2 regions of the Streptomyces sp. NPDC036815 genome follow, and region 2 is predicted to be linked to the other one. Evidence: riboswitches for the same ligand, from Rfam matches in the RefSeq annotation. Region 2 holds a riboswitch; the other holds the start of a gene.
What was found. A riboswitch is a leader RNA that binds a small molecule or an ion and turns the genes downstream of it on or off. The one in region 2 is predicted to bind cobalamin.

Region 1 (5,487 bases), on a different contig from region 2:
CCTGCACCCTTGGCCCCGCTCACCACGCCACCTCCTGCGTCACGGCCCCGCCGTTCAGGGCCAGTTCACGGCCCCCGAGCGGCGCGAAGAAACGTGCGACGTCGTCCGCGGCCACCTCGGCGAGCGTGCCGGGGCTCCAGCGCGGCGTGCGGTCCTTGTCGATGACCTGGGCGCGGATGCCCTCCGCGAGGTCGTACGAGGTCAGGGCCGCACACGAGACGCGGTACTCCTGGTCGAGGACGGCTTCCAGCGAGCCGAGGCCGCGTGCGCGCCGCAGCGCCTCCAGGGTCACTTTGAGCGCGGTGGGCGAGCGCCCGAGCAGGGTCTCCGCCGCCTCCTTCGCCGCGCGCGAACCGTCCGCGTGGAGCCGGTCGACGATCTCCTCGACGGTGTCGGCGGCATAGCAGTGGTCGATCCACTCGCGCTCGTCGGCCAGGTGAGCGGGCGGCGCGTCCTGGACGTATCGCGGGAGGACGTCTCGTACGGGCGCCTCGGCGAGGTCCGCGATCAGCCGGGGCAGGGCCGACGACGGTACGAAGTGGTCGGCGAGGCCGCACCTGAGCGCGTCCCCGGCCGTCAACTGCGCCCCGGTGAGGGCGATATGAGCACCGAGCCCGCCGGGCGCGAGGCCAAGCAGATAGGTGCCGCCGACGTCGGGCACGAAGCCGATGCCGGTCTCCGGCATCGCCACGCGGGAGCGTTCGGTGACCACGCGCACCTCCGCATGGGCCGAGACGCCGACACCGCCGCCCATCACGATGCCGTCCATGACGGCCACGAACGGCTTCGGGAAGCGCGCGATGCGGGCGTCGAGGCGGTACTCGTCACGCCAGAAGTCCCGCGTCGCCTCTCCGTCACCGGTCGTCACGTCCTCGTGGATGGACCGGATGTCCCCGCCCGCGCACAGGCCGCGCTCCCCCGCTCCGGTGAGGACGACGGTGTCCACCGCGGGGTCCCGTTCCCAGTCGGTGAGTGCCTGGTCGATGCGGCGCACCATGGTGTGGGTGAGGGCGTTGAGGGCCTTGGGGCGGTTGAGGACCACATGGGCCGCGCGGCCTTCGACGCGCAGCAGCACGGAGTCGAGCAGCACGGAGTCGTCCGCCGCGCTCATCGGACGGCCTCGGTCAGGCCGCGGGCCACGATCAGGCGCATGATCTCGTTGGTTCCTTCCAGGATCTGGTGGACCCGCAGGTCACGGACGATCTTCTCGATGCCGTACTCGCTCAAGTAGCCGTAGCCGCCGTGGAGTTGGAGCGCCCGGTCGGCCACGGAGTAGCCGGTGTCCGTGGCGAACCGCTTGGCCATGGCGCAGAGCTGCGGGGCCCGAGCGTCGTCCCTGTCGAGGGCGTCGGCCGCCTGACGCACCAGCGCGCGGGCGGCCGACAGCTCGGTGGCCATGTCGGCGAGCCGGAACCGCAGCGCCTGGGCGTCCAGGAGCGAGGCGCCGAACGCCTCGCGGTCGGCGAGGTAGGCCACGCTGCGGTGCAGTGCGCTCTGGGCGCCGCCCAGGGAGCAGGCCGCGATGCCGAGGCGTCCGCCGTTGAGGCCGGACATGGCGATGCGGAAGCCGTCCCCCTCGGCGCCGAGCCGCCGGCCGGCGGGGACGCGGACGCCGTCGAGGAGCACCTGGCGGGTCGGCTGGGCGTTCCAGCCCATCTTGCGTTCGTCGGCGCCGAAGGAGAGGCCGGGGTCGTCCCGTTCGACGACGAACGCGGAGATGCCGCCGGGCCCCTCCTCGCCGGTGCGGGCCATGACGACGTACACGTCCGAGGCGCCCGCTCCGGAGATGAACTGCTTGACGCCGGTCAGGACGTAGCCCCCGCCGTGGCGTTCGGCCCGCGTCCGCAGGGCCGCCGCGTCCGATCCGGCACCGGGTTCGGTGAGGCAGTAGCTGCCCAGGGACGCGGCCGTGCACAGGTCCGGCAGCCAGCGGGCGCGCTGGTCCTGGTCGCCGTACCGGTCGATCATCCAGGCGACCATGTTGTGGATGGAGAGGTAGCCCGCGATGGAGGGGCAGCCGGTGGCCAGCGCCTCGAACACGAGGGTTCCGTCGGTGCGGCCGAGCCCGGAACCGCCGTGCTCCTCGCGTACGTAGACTCCGCCGAGGCCCAGTTCGGCGGCCTTGCGCAGGACGTCCACGGGGAAGTGTTTGTCGCGGTCCCAGGCGACGGCGTGCGGCGCCAGATACGTATCGGCGAAGTCGAGTGTGACCTCGGCCAGTGCGAGCTGGTCCTTGGTGAGGGTGGTGGCCATCGATGTCATCGCCGTCATCCCATCGTCGGGATGGTGAAGCTCGCACCCTCCCTGGCCCCGGAGGGCCAGCGCGAGGTGACGGTCTTCGTACGGGTGTAGAAGCGGACGGCGTCGGGGCCGTGCTGGTTGAGGTCGCCGAAGCCGGACCGCTTCCAGCCTCCGAAGGTGTGGTACGCCACCGGTACGGGGATCGGCACGTTGATCCCGACCATGCCGGCGCCGACGCGGCGGGTGAAGTCGCGGGCGGTGTCGCCGTCCCTGGTGAAGAGGGCCACGCCGTTGCCGTAGGGGTGTTCGGTGGGCAGGCGCAGAGCGGTCTCGTAGTCGGCCGCGCGGACCACGCACAGCACCGGGCCGAAGATCTCCTCGCGGTAGATCCGCATGCGCGGCGAGACGCGGTCGAAGAGCGTGGCTCCGGCGAAGAAGCCGTTCTCGTGGCCAGGGAGGGTGAAGTCCCTCCCGTCCACGATCAGTTCGGCCCCTTCGTTGACGCCGATGTCCACGTAACGGCGGACCCGGTCGAGAGCGTCTCGGCTCACCAGCGGGCCGAAGTCGGCCCCGGGGTCGTCGGAGGGGCCGATGCGCAGGTCGGCGACGCGTTCCTTGAGCCGGGCGACGAGCGCGTCGGCGGTCTCCTCGCCCACGGGGACGGCGACCGCGATGGCCATGCAGCGCTCCCCCGCCGAGCCGTACCCGGCGCCGACGAGGGCGTCGACGGCCTGGTCGAGGTCGGCGTCCGGCATGACGATCATGTGGTTCTTGGCGCCGCCGAAGCACTGGGCGCGTTTGCCGTGCGCGGCGGCGGTGGCGTAGATGTGCGCGGCGATCGGCGTGGACCCGACGAAGCCGAGCGCCTGGACCCGGGGGTCCTCCAGGAGGGTGTCGACGGTCTCCTTGCCTCCGTTGACGACGTTCAGGACACCGGGCGGCAGACCCGCCTCCAGGAACAGTTCGGCGAGCCTGAGCGGGACGGAGGGCGCGCGTTCGGACGGCTTGAGGACGAAGGAGTTGCCGCAGGCGAGCGCGGGGGCCGCCTTCCACAGCGGGATCATGGCGGGGAAGTTGAACGGGGTGATCCCTGCGGTGACGCCGAGGGGCACCCGCAGGGAGTGCACGTCGATGCCGGTACCGGCGTTGTCGGTGAACTCGCCCTTGAGGAGGTGCGGGATGCCCGCGGCGAACTCGACTACTTCGAGGCCGCGTTGCAGGTCACCGTGGGCGTCGGAGACCGTCTTGCCGTGCTCGCTGGAGAGCAGCCGGGCCAGGGACTCCCGCTCCTCGTCGACGAGTTGGAGGAAACGCAGCATGACGCGGGCGCGCCGCTGCGGGTTCCACTCCCCCCACGCACGCTGCGCGGACTCGGCGTCGGCGATCGCCGCGACCGTCTCGTCACGCCCGGCCAGCGGCACATGTGCCTGTACAAAGCCGGTGTTGGGGTCGTACACGTCGGCGAAGAGCCCGGACGCCCCGCGCACGTGTTTGCCGCCGATGAAATGTGTCAGTTCACGGACCATGAGAGCCTGCTCTCGTCAGGTGAGTCCGGGGATGGCACGGCAGGCCGTCGGCGCCACCGGGTGCGGTGGGCGGGCGGTTCTGACGTGGGACGCGAAGGCCTAAGAGCCGTCGTGGAGTCGGGCGTCGACAGGGGTCGCCGCTCGCTTCGCCGGATCACCTGGGTCGTGGTCACGGACCGGTGCCATGCGTGTCTGCTCCATCCTCGTGGACAACACGGAACACCCCGCGGCCGGTATCCTGACTCCCGGATCAGCGCGCGTTCTCCCGCCTTCCCGACGGGACGTGCTCCGTCAGTGGCGTATCGCTCGGCGAGAACGCACTCCCCGGTCACAGTGGCGGGACCGCGCCGGATTCACACCGGCTTCCCTGCACCGCGGGCTCTGGTCACGAACATATAGTTGGACGTCCTAGTAAGTCCACCCCGTCCGGCGAGTCGGCGTCCGCGCGATCACTCGCCGTCCTTCAGCTTCACGATCCTGCCGTCCTTGTCGAGCGTGTGATCGTTCCAGTACGTGTCCCACTTGTCCCCGACATGCTCGGGGACCTTCCCCTGCGGGTAGCGGGCATAGCCCTTGGGCGGCTCCTCCCCGTCGGGCTGGCACGCCGACCCGCTGCCACCCACCCGCAGGACGGGATACTCGCCGCCGCCGCAGATCGCGTCCTCCGTGGAACAGGCGGAGAGCACGCCACCCACCGCACCAGCCAGCGCGAGTCCCACCGCGACCCGCGCCACACGGCCGCCGATCGCTCGCGGGGCGGTACGAACTCGGATCTTCCTGGCCACTGTCGGCTCCTTCATGTCGGCTCGTCGCACGTTGCCACACCAGCTTGCGCGAGCCGTGGCTCCCGATCATGAGTACGGGTACTCAAAGAGGAGCGGCCCCTCGGTCACCCGCACGGGAAGCCGCACCCGTACGTCAGGACAGGGTGCCGACCACGTCGCGCACCTGACCGGCGACCGATTCGGGGAGCGGCGCGTAGTGCAGGCCGGACAGGTCCTTCTGGCCCGCCTCACTCGCCGTGTACGTCAGGAACGACTTGAGGGCGGGCAGCGTCTCCTCGTGGTTTCCCTTGTCGCAGACGATCTCGTAGGTCACCTGGACGATCGGGTACGCACCCGGATGCGCGGCGCCGTAGCGGAACTTCAGCTTCATGTCCCGGCCCTTGCCCGCGACGCGCGCCTGCGCGATTCCGGCCGACGCCGTCGTCGGCGTCGGTGCGACCGGGGCGGGCGCGCCCGTGTCGATGCTCACGGTCTTGATCCGCCGGTCCCGCGCGAAGGACAGCTCGAAGTAGCCGATGGCACCGAACCCCGAGGTCACCTCCGATGCCACGCCGCTGGACCCGCTCGCGGAGGCGCCGCCCCCGCCCTGCCAGGCCTTGCCGACCGGGTGGGCCCAGGCGGCGGGCGCCGCGCCCGCGAGGTAGGCCTGGAAGTTCTGGGTGGTGCCGGAGTCGTCCGACCGGTGCACGGGGCGGACCGGCATGGACGGCAGATCGGCGTCGGGGTTGAGGCGCCGGATCGCCGGATCGTCCCATGAGGTGATCTTCCGGTCGAAGATTCCGGCGAGGGTCGGGGCGTCCAGGACGAGGTCCTCCACGCCCGGCAGGTCGTACCCGATCGCGATGGGCCCGCCGACCATGGGCAGGTCGATCGCGCGCCCGCCCCGGCAGACGTCCTTCGAGCGCTCGACCTCCTCGGGCTTCAGCGCGCTGTCG
Region 2 (5,487 bases):
GACGTGGGGGCCGACCAGGCCCGACGGTGCGGGATACGACCGAGTCGTACGACGTCCCGTACGGTCAACTCGACCTGCGTCGAAGCGTGTTGCTCGACCACGGCGATCCGGCGCGCCACCGCCCGGCGGCCCGTGTCGGTCAGCGAGCGGCCGTCCAGGGTGACGACCCCCGCGGCCGGGGCGAGGACGCCCGCGAGGATGCGCAGGAGCGTGGACTTGCCGGATCCGTTGGGGCCGAGGAGTCCGACGGTGGCTCCGGTGGGCGGGGCGAGGCTGACCCCGTCGACAACGAGGCGGCCGCCCGCCTCCCGGCTGACGCGGTCGGCGCGCAGCCCCGCCGCGTCCGCGGGGAGCAGGTCGTGGGTCATGACACCGTCCTCGTACGTCATGACACCGTCCTCGTACGTCATGACGCCCTCCCGTACGTCACGGCACCCTCCCCGTACGTCATGACACCCTCCGCGTCCGGTAGAGGACCGCCACGAACGCCGGTACGCCGATGAGCGACGTCACCACGCCGACCGGGACCTCCTGCGGGTCCAGGGCCGTGCGGGCCAGCGTGTCCACCCAGACCAGGAAGACCGCCCCGGCCAGCGCCGTGACCGGGAGCAGCCGGGCGTGCCCGGAGCCGACGAACGCTCGGGCCGCGTGCGGCAGGACCAGGCCGACGAAGCCGATGGCGCCCGCCGAGCTGACCAGGGCCGCGGTCAGCAGTGCCGTCGTGCAGAGCAGGACGAGCCGGGTGCGGGCCACCCGGACGCCCAGGGTCGCGGCCGCCTCCTGGCCGAACGCGAACGCGTCGAGCGTACGGGCGTGGGTGAGGCAGACGAGCAGGGTCACCGCGAGCACTCCGGCGCACAGCCACACGTCCGTCCAGCCGATCCCGCTGAGCGAGCCGAGGAGCCAGAACAGCACGCCACGCGTGGTCTCGGCGTCGCCCGCGGTGAGCACCACGAACGAGGTCAGCGCGGAGAAGAGCTGCATGGCCGCGACGCCGGACAGGACGACCCGGTCCGTGGTGCCGCCCAGCGTGTGGCTCAGGAGCAGCACCAGGGCGAAGGAGCAGACCGCCCCGGCGAAGGCGCCCGCCGAGACCGACACCGCTCCCCCGCCGACCCCGAGGACGACGACCGCGACCGCGCCCGTGGACGCCCCGGACGACACCCCGAGCACGAAGGGGTCCGCGAGGGGGTTGCGGAGCAGGGACTGCATGACCGCCCCGCAGACCGCGAGGCCCGCGCCGCACACCGCGGCGAGCAGGGTGCGGGGCATCCGCAGGTTCCAGACGATGCCGTCCCTGATCGGGGTGAGCGGGGTCTCGCCCCAGCCGAGGTGGGCGGCGACGGTCGACCACACGTCGGGCACGGAGATGTCCGCGGGGCCGATGGTGACGGCCACGGACACGGAGAGGAGGAGCGCGACGACGCCCAGCGACCAGAGCAGGCCCAGGCGCAGCCCTGTCCGCAGGCCGTGCGGCGGGGCGGGCGGGTGTACGGCACCGGGTGCCACGTCCCGCATGCCCCGTGCCACGTCCCGCGTGCCGGGCGCCACCTCCTCCGTGCCCCGTGCCCCGTCCTGCGCCCCGTCCTGCGTGCCCCGTGCCCCGTCCCGCGTGCCGGGCGCCACCTCCTCCGTGCCGGGCGCCACCCCGCCCACCCGCGTCACGTGACGAGTCCGAACTTCCGCAGCGCGGCCGCGACCTGTTCGATGCCGTCGACCGTGCGGATCGTGGGGTTCATGGCCTGGCCGCTGAGCAGCACGTACCGCTTCTTCTTCACGGCGGTCAGGTTCTTCGTCGCCGGGTTGGACTCCAGGAACTCGATCTTCGCGGCGGCGCTCTCGGCCGACTGCGACTTGCGCGTGAGGTCGCCGAGGACGATGACGTCGGGGTCGCGGTCGGCGACGGTCTCCCAGTTGATCTGGGGCCACTCCTCGCGGGTGTCGTCGAAGACGTTCTTCGCGCCGAGTTCGCGGGTGATGATGCCGGGGGCGCCGCAGCAGCCCGCCATGTACGGGGCGTCGGAATTGGCGAACCAGTACATGAGGCGCGCGTCGGAGGCGTCGATGTCCTTCGTGGCCGCCGTGACGCGGTCCTTCATGCCCGCGATCAGCTTCTCGCCGCGCTTCTTCACGTCGAAGACCTTCGCGAGGTCGCGCACCTCGCCGTAGACGCTCTCCATGGTGAGGGTCTTCACGCGCTTGCCGTCGCCCGCGCCGTCGTTGTCCTTGCCCGCGCAGTCGGTGGGCGAGACGTAGACGGGCACGCCGAGCTCGCCGAACTTCGTACGGTCGGCGACGCCGCCCTTGCCGACCGTGTAGAGGAAGGAGGCGCTGACGAAGTCCGGCTCCTTGGCGAGGACCTTCTCCAGCGACGGGTAGCGGTCGGCGAGGCGCTCCACCTTCGCGTTGTCCTTCGCCAGGTTCTTCAGGACCGGGTCGGTCCAGGTGCCGGTGCCCACCATCCGGTCGGCGAGGCCGAGGGAGAGCAGGATCTCCGTGGATCCCTGGTCGAGGGAGACGGCCCGCCGCGGCGGCGCCGTCACCTTCGCCTCCTTGCCGCAGGAGGTGACCGTGACCGGATAGCCGTCGGCGCTCCCGCCCCCGGAGTGCGCGGAGTTCCGTGCGGAGCCGTCGCCGCACGCGGTGAGCGCGAGCAGACCGGCACAGAGGAGGGCGAATGTACGGGCTGTCGAGGACACGTGATCCCTTGAGTCTCACGGCTCATACGCGGAGCCTGGCCTGCGTCACGACCTCCGTCGCCCGGTGTGCGAGCGGAGGCGCCAGCAGGTCTTCGGACTCGGGATCGACCGGGCGGGGCGCCTTCCCGGGCGTCCGGAGACACCCAGTGGCCGTGGCCCCGCCCGTCCCCCTCACCGCTGCGCGTCAGTTCCGGATTCGCACCGGATTCCCTGGCCCAGGTGTGGGTTTGACTGGCTTGCGCAAGTTATCACGCACCTGTCACACGCCTTCACGTGGTCGGCGCGGGCCTCGGCTCGCCGCGGTAGGTGCCGAACGACCAGCGGTTTCCCTCCGGGTCCTCGATGGCGAACTCGCGGCTGCCGTACGGCTTGTCCTCGATCTCGGCGGTGATCTTCACGCCCGCCCCGGTGAGGCGGCGGTACAGGTCGTCCACCCGGGCGGTGACGACGTAGGCGCCCCCGGTGCCGGGTGTGCCGCAGGTGGCCGCGGCCTCCGGGTCGTACGAGCCGAGCATGATGCCACCGCCCTCGGGCCAGTCGAGCTGGGCGTGGGCGACGCGGCCCCCGTCCTCGTAGACGGCGGTGCGCAGGAAGCCGACGGTGTCGACGAGGAAGTCGATCAGCGCGGGGGCGTCCTGGGCCTGCACGCCCGGCCAGACGGCGGGAGGGGGCGTGGTGAGGTGCTCACCCGCGGCGGGGGCCGGCTCGGGGTTCGGGTTCGGTGTGGTGTGCGGTGTGGTGTTCATGTCTTCGAGTCTTCGTCCTTGCCGTGCGCCCCGGCTTGGATATTCCGGCACTCTTCGGCCAGCCAGTGGGTGGGGCTCGCCCCGGTGTACTGCCGGAAGTCGCGGACGAGGTGCGAGTGGTCGTAGTAGCCGGTGTCGGCCGCGACCCGGGCGAGGTCCGGCGGGGCGCCCGCCGCGACGGCGCGGACCACGGCGGCCTTGGCGTGCTGGAAGCGCATGAGGCGCGCGGCCTGCTTGGGGCTGAGGCCGGTCTCGGCGCGGAACAGCGCGGTCAGCCTCCGCTCGCTGAGCGCGACGTGCCGGGACAGGCCGCCCAGGGTGCCCGTGCCGCGGTGCCGGGCCAGCCAGGCCCAGGCCTCGGCGACCTCGGGGCGGACGGCCCCCGCGGCGCGGCCGTCGGACGCGCGCCGCCGCAGGTAGGCGGAGAGGTGGGTGAACCGGTCCGCCCAGGTGTCCAGTTCGCACAGCCGCTCCCGTACGTCGGCGGCGCGGTCGCCGAACACGTCGGCGCCGTCGACGACGAGCTGACCGGTCAGGTCGGCCGCGGGCACGCCGAGGAGTGCCCGGGCCGCGAGGGGGTGCACGGCGAGCTGGATGCCCGCCTCGTGCTCGGGCTGGACGACGTACGCGGGGCTCCGGTGCAGGCCGCCCACGACGATCTCGGTGCGTGCCGCGTCCGGCCCCGTGGCCCGGTCGGGGGTGGCGCCGGTGGCGATGGGCCCGTCGAGCGAGAAGATCACCGTCAGGTACGGCGAGGGCAGGCCCCGGTGCAGGGCGGGGCGCTGCCCCGCGGTGCGGTAGCCGACGGCGGAGACGACCATGCCGTCGAGCCGCGGCGCGGCCCTGACGAACTCACGGGAGCCCATGCGAACCAGTATGCGCGGCGGGTCCCGAGGGGTCGCGGCGACCACCGCGGTGAGCACCCGAGGGTCCCCCTCCCCTACCCGTGTTCACTTCCCCCATGCCCGCCGGAGCCGGTGACTTCGATCATGGGAAATGTCCGCCGGGCCCCATAGCATTGCGCGCCGCTCCGGACGGGGCCGCGCATCGCTCTCAGGAACGGCAGGGACGTCACACCATGGCAGTACGGGCAAAGAGCAAGCTGGCCCTCATCGGCACCACGGGCGCGCTGGCCGCCGCCGTCCTCGCGGGCGGCGCGCTGTGGCCGACGGGCGAGGCGAGCGCCGCCGACACCTCGGCGGCCACCGCCCGCGAGCTGTCCCACTGGCCGAAGCCCGTGGCGAAGCAGCTCGGCAAGGTCATCGCGAAGAACGACCACAAGGGCGCGTACGCGGTCTTCGACGCGGACAACACCACGTACCGGGGCGACCTCGAAGAGGCGCTGCTGCCGTTCCTGGAGATGAAGGGCGTCCTCACCCGCAAGACCATGGACCCGTCCCTGAAGATCATCCCCTTCAAGGACGAGCCCGGTCACAAGGAGAGCCTCTACAGCTACTACCTGCGGCTGTGCGACGTGGACGACCAGGTCTCCTACCCCTGGGCGGCGCAGATCTTCTCCGGCTTCACGCTGAAGGAGCTCAAGGGGTACGTCGACGAACTCCTCGCGTACAAGAAGCCGATCCCGGCCGAGTACTACGAGGACGGCAAGCTCACGAAGACCGAGGTGAAGCCGCCGCAGTTCTCGCGCGGCATGCGGCAGCTCTACAAGACGCTGCGCGCGCACGGCGTGGAGGTGTACGTGGTCAGCGCGGCCAGTGAGGACCTGGTGCGGATGGTCCTCGCGGACCCGAAGTACGGCTACGGCGTGAAGCCGCAGAACGTCATCGGCGTGTCCATGCAGCTCAAGGACCGCAGGACCGGTGCGGTGACCAGCTCCCGCAAGGAGATCGCCGAGGGCCGCTTCGGCGAGAAGGACCGCGCGAAGCTCGCGAAGCGCGAGCTGACGCCGCACCTGTGGGCGCCGCTGACCTGGTACGAGGGCAAGCCCGCGGCGATCAACACCTACATCGACGAGTGGCGGAAGCCGATCCTCGCCGCCGGTGACACCCCGTCGAGCGACGGCCCGATGCTGTTCCACTCCG

Region 1: another riboswitch for cobalamin. It lies ahead of ACZ69I_RS10725 (CoA-acylating methylmalonate-semialdehyde dehydrogenase); the one in region 2 lies ahead of ACZ69I_RS03720 (ABC transporter substrate-binding protein).

Annotation. Positions count from the first base shown of each region.
Region 1 covers NZ_JBVJPW010000003.1:423,860-429,346, forward strand. The annotation lists gene mmsB (3-hydroxyisobutyrate dehydrogenase) at 1-23, opposite strand, end outside; gene ACZ69I_RS10715 (enoyl-CoA hydratase/isomerase family protein) at 20-1,111, opposite strand; gene ACZ69I_RS10720 (acyl-CoA dehydrogenase family protein) at 1,108-2,253, opposite strand; gene ACZ69I_RS10725 (CoA-acylating methylmalonate-semialdehyde dehydrogenase) at 2,268-3,767, opposite strand; cobalamin riboswitch at 3,979-4,159, opposite strand; gene ACZ69I_RS10730 (SCO0607 family lipoprotein) at 4,217-4,552, opposite strand; gene pstS (phosphate ABC transporter substrate-binding protein PstS) at 4,686-5,487, opposite strand, start outside.
Region 2 covers NZ_JBVJPW010000001.1:842,242-847,728, reverse strand. The annotation lists gene ACZ69I_RS03730 (ABC transporter ATP-binding protein) at 1-368, opposite strand, end outside; gene ACZ69I_RS03725 (FecCD family ABC transporter permease) at 448-1,518, opposite strand; gene ACZ69I_RS03720 (ABC transporter substrate-binding protein) at 1,662-2,699, opposite strand; cobalamin riboswitch at 2,766-2,950, opposite strand; gene ACZ69I_RS03715 (VOC family protein) at 2,969-3,445, opposite strand; gene ACZ69I_RS03710 (AraC family transcriptional regulator) at 3,442-4,311, opposite strand; gene ACZ69I_RS03705 (HAD family hydrolase) at 4,524-5,487, shown strand, end outside.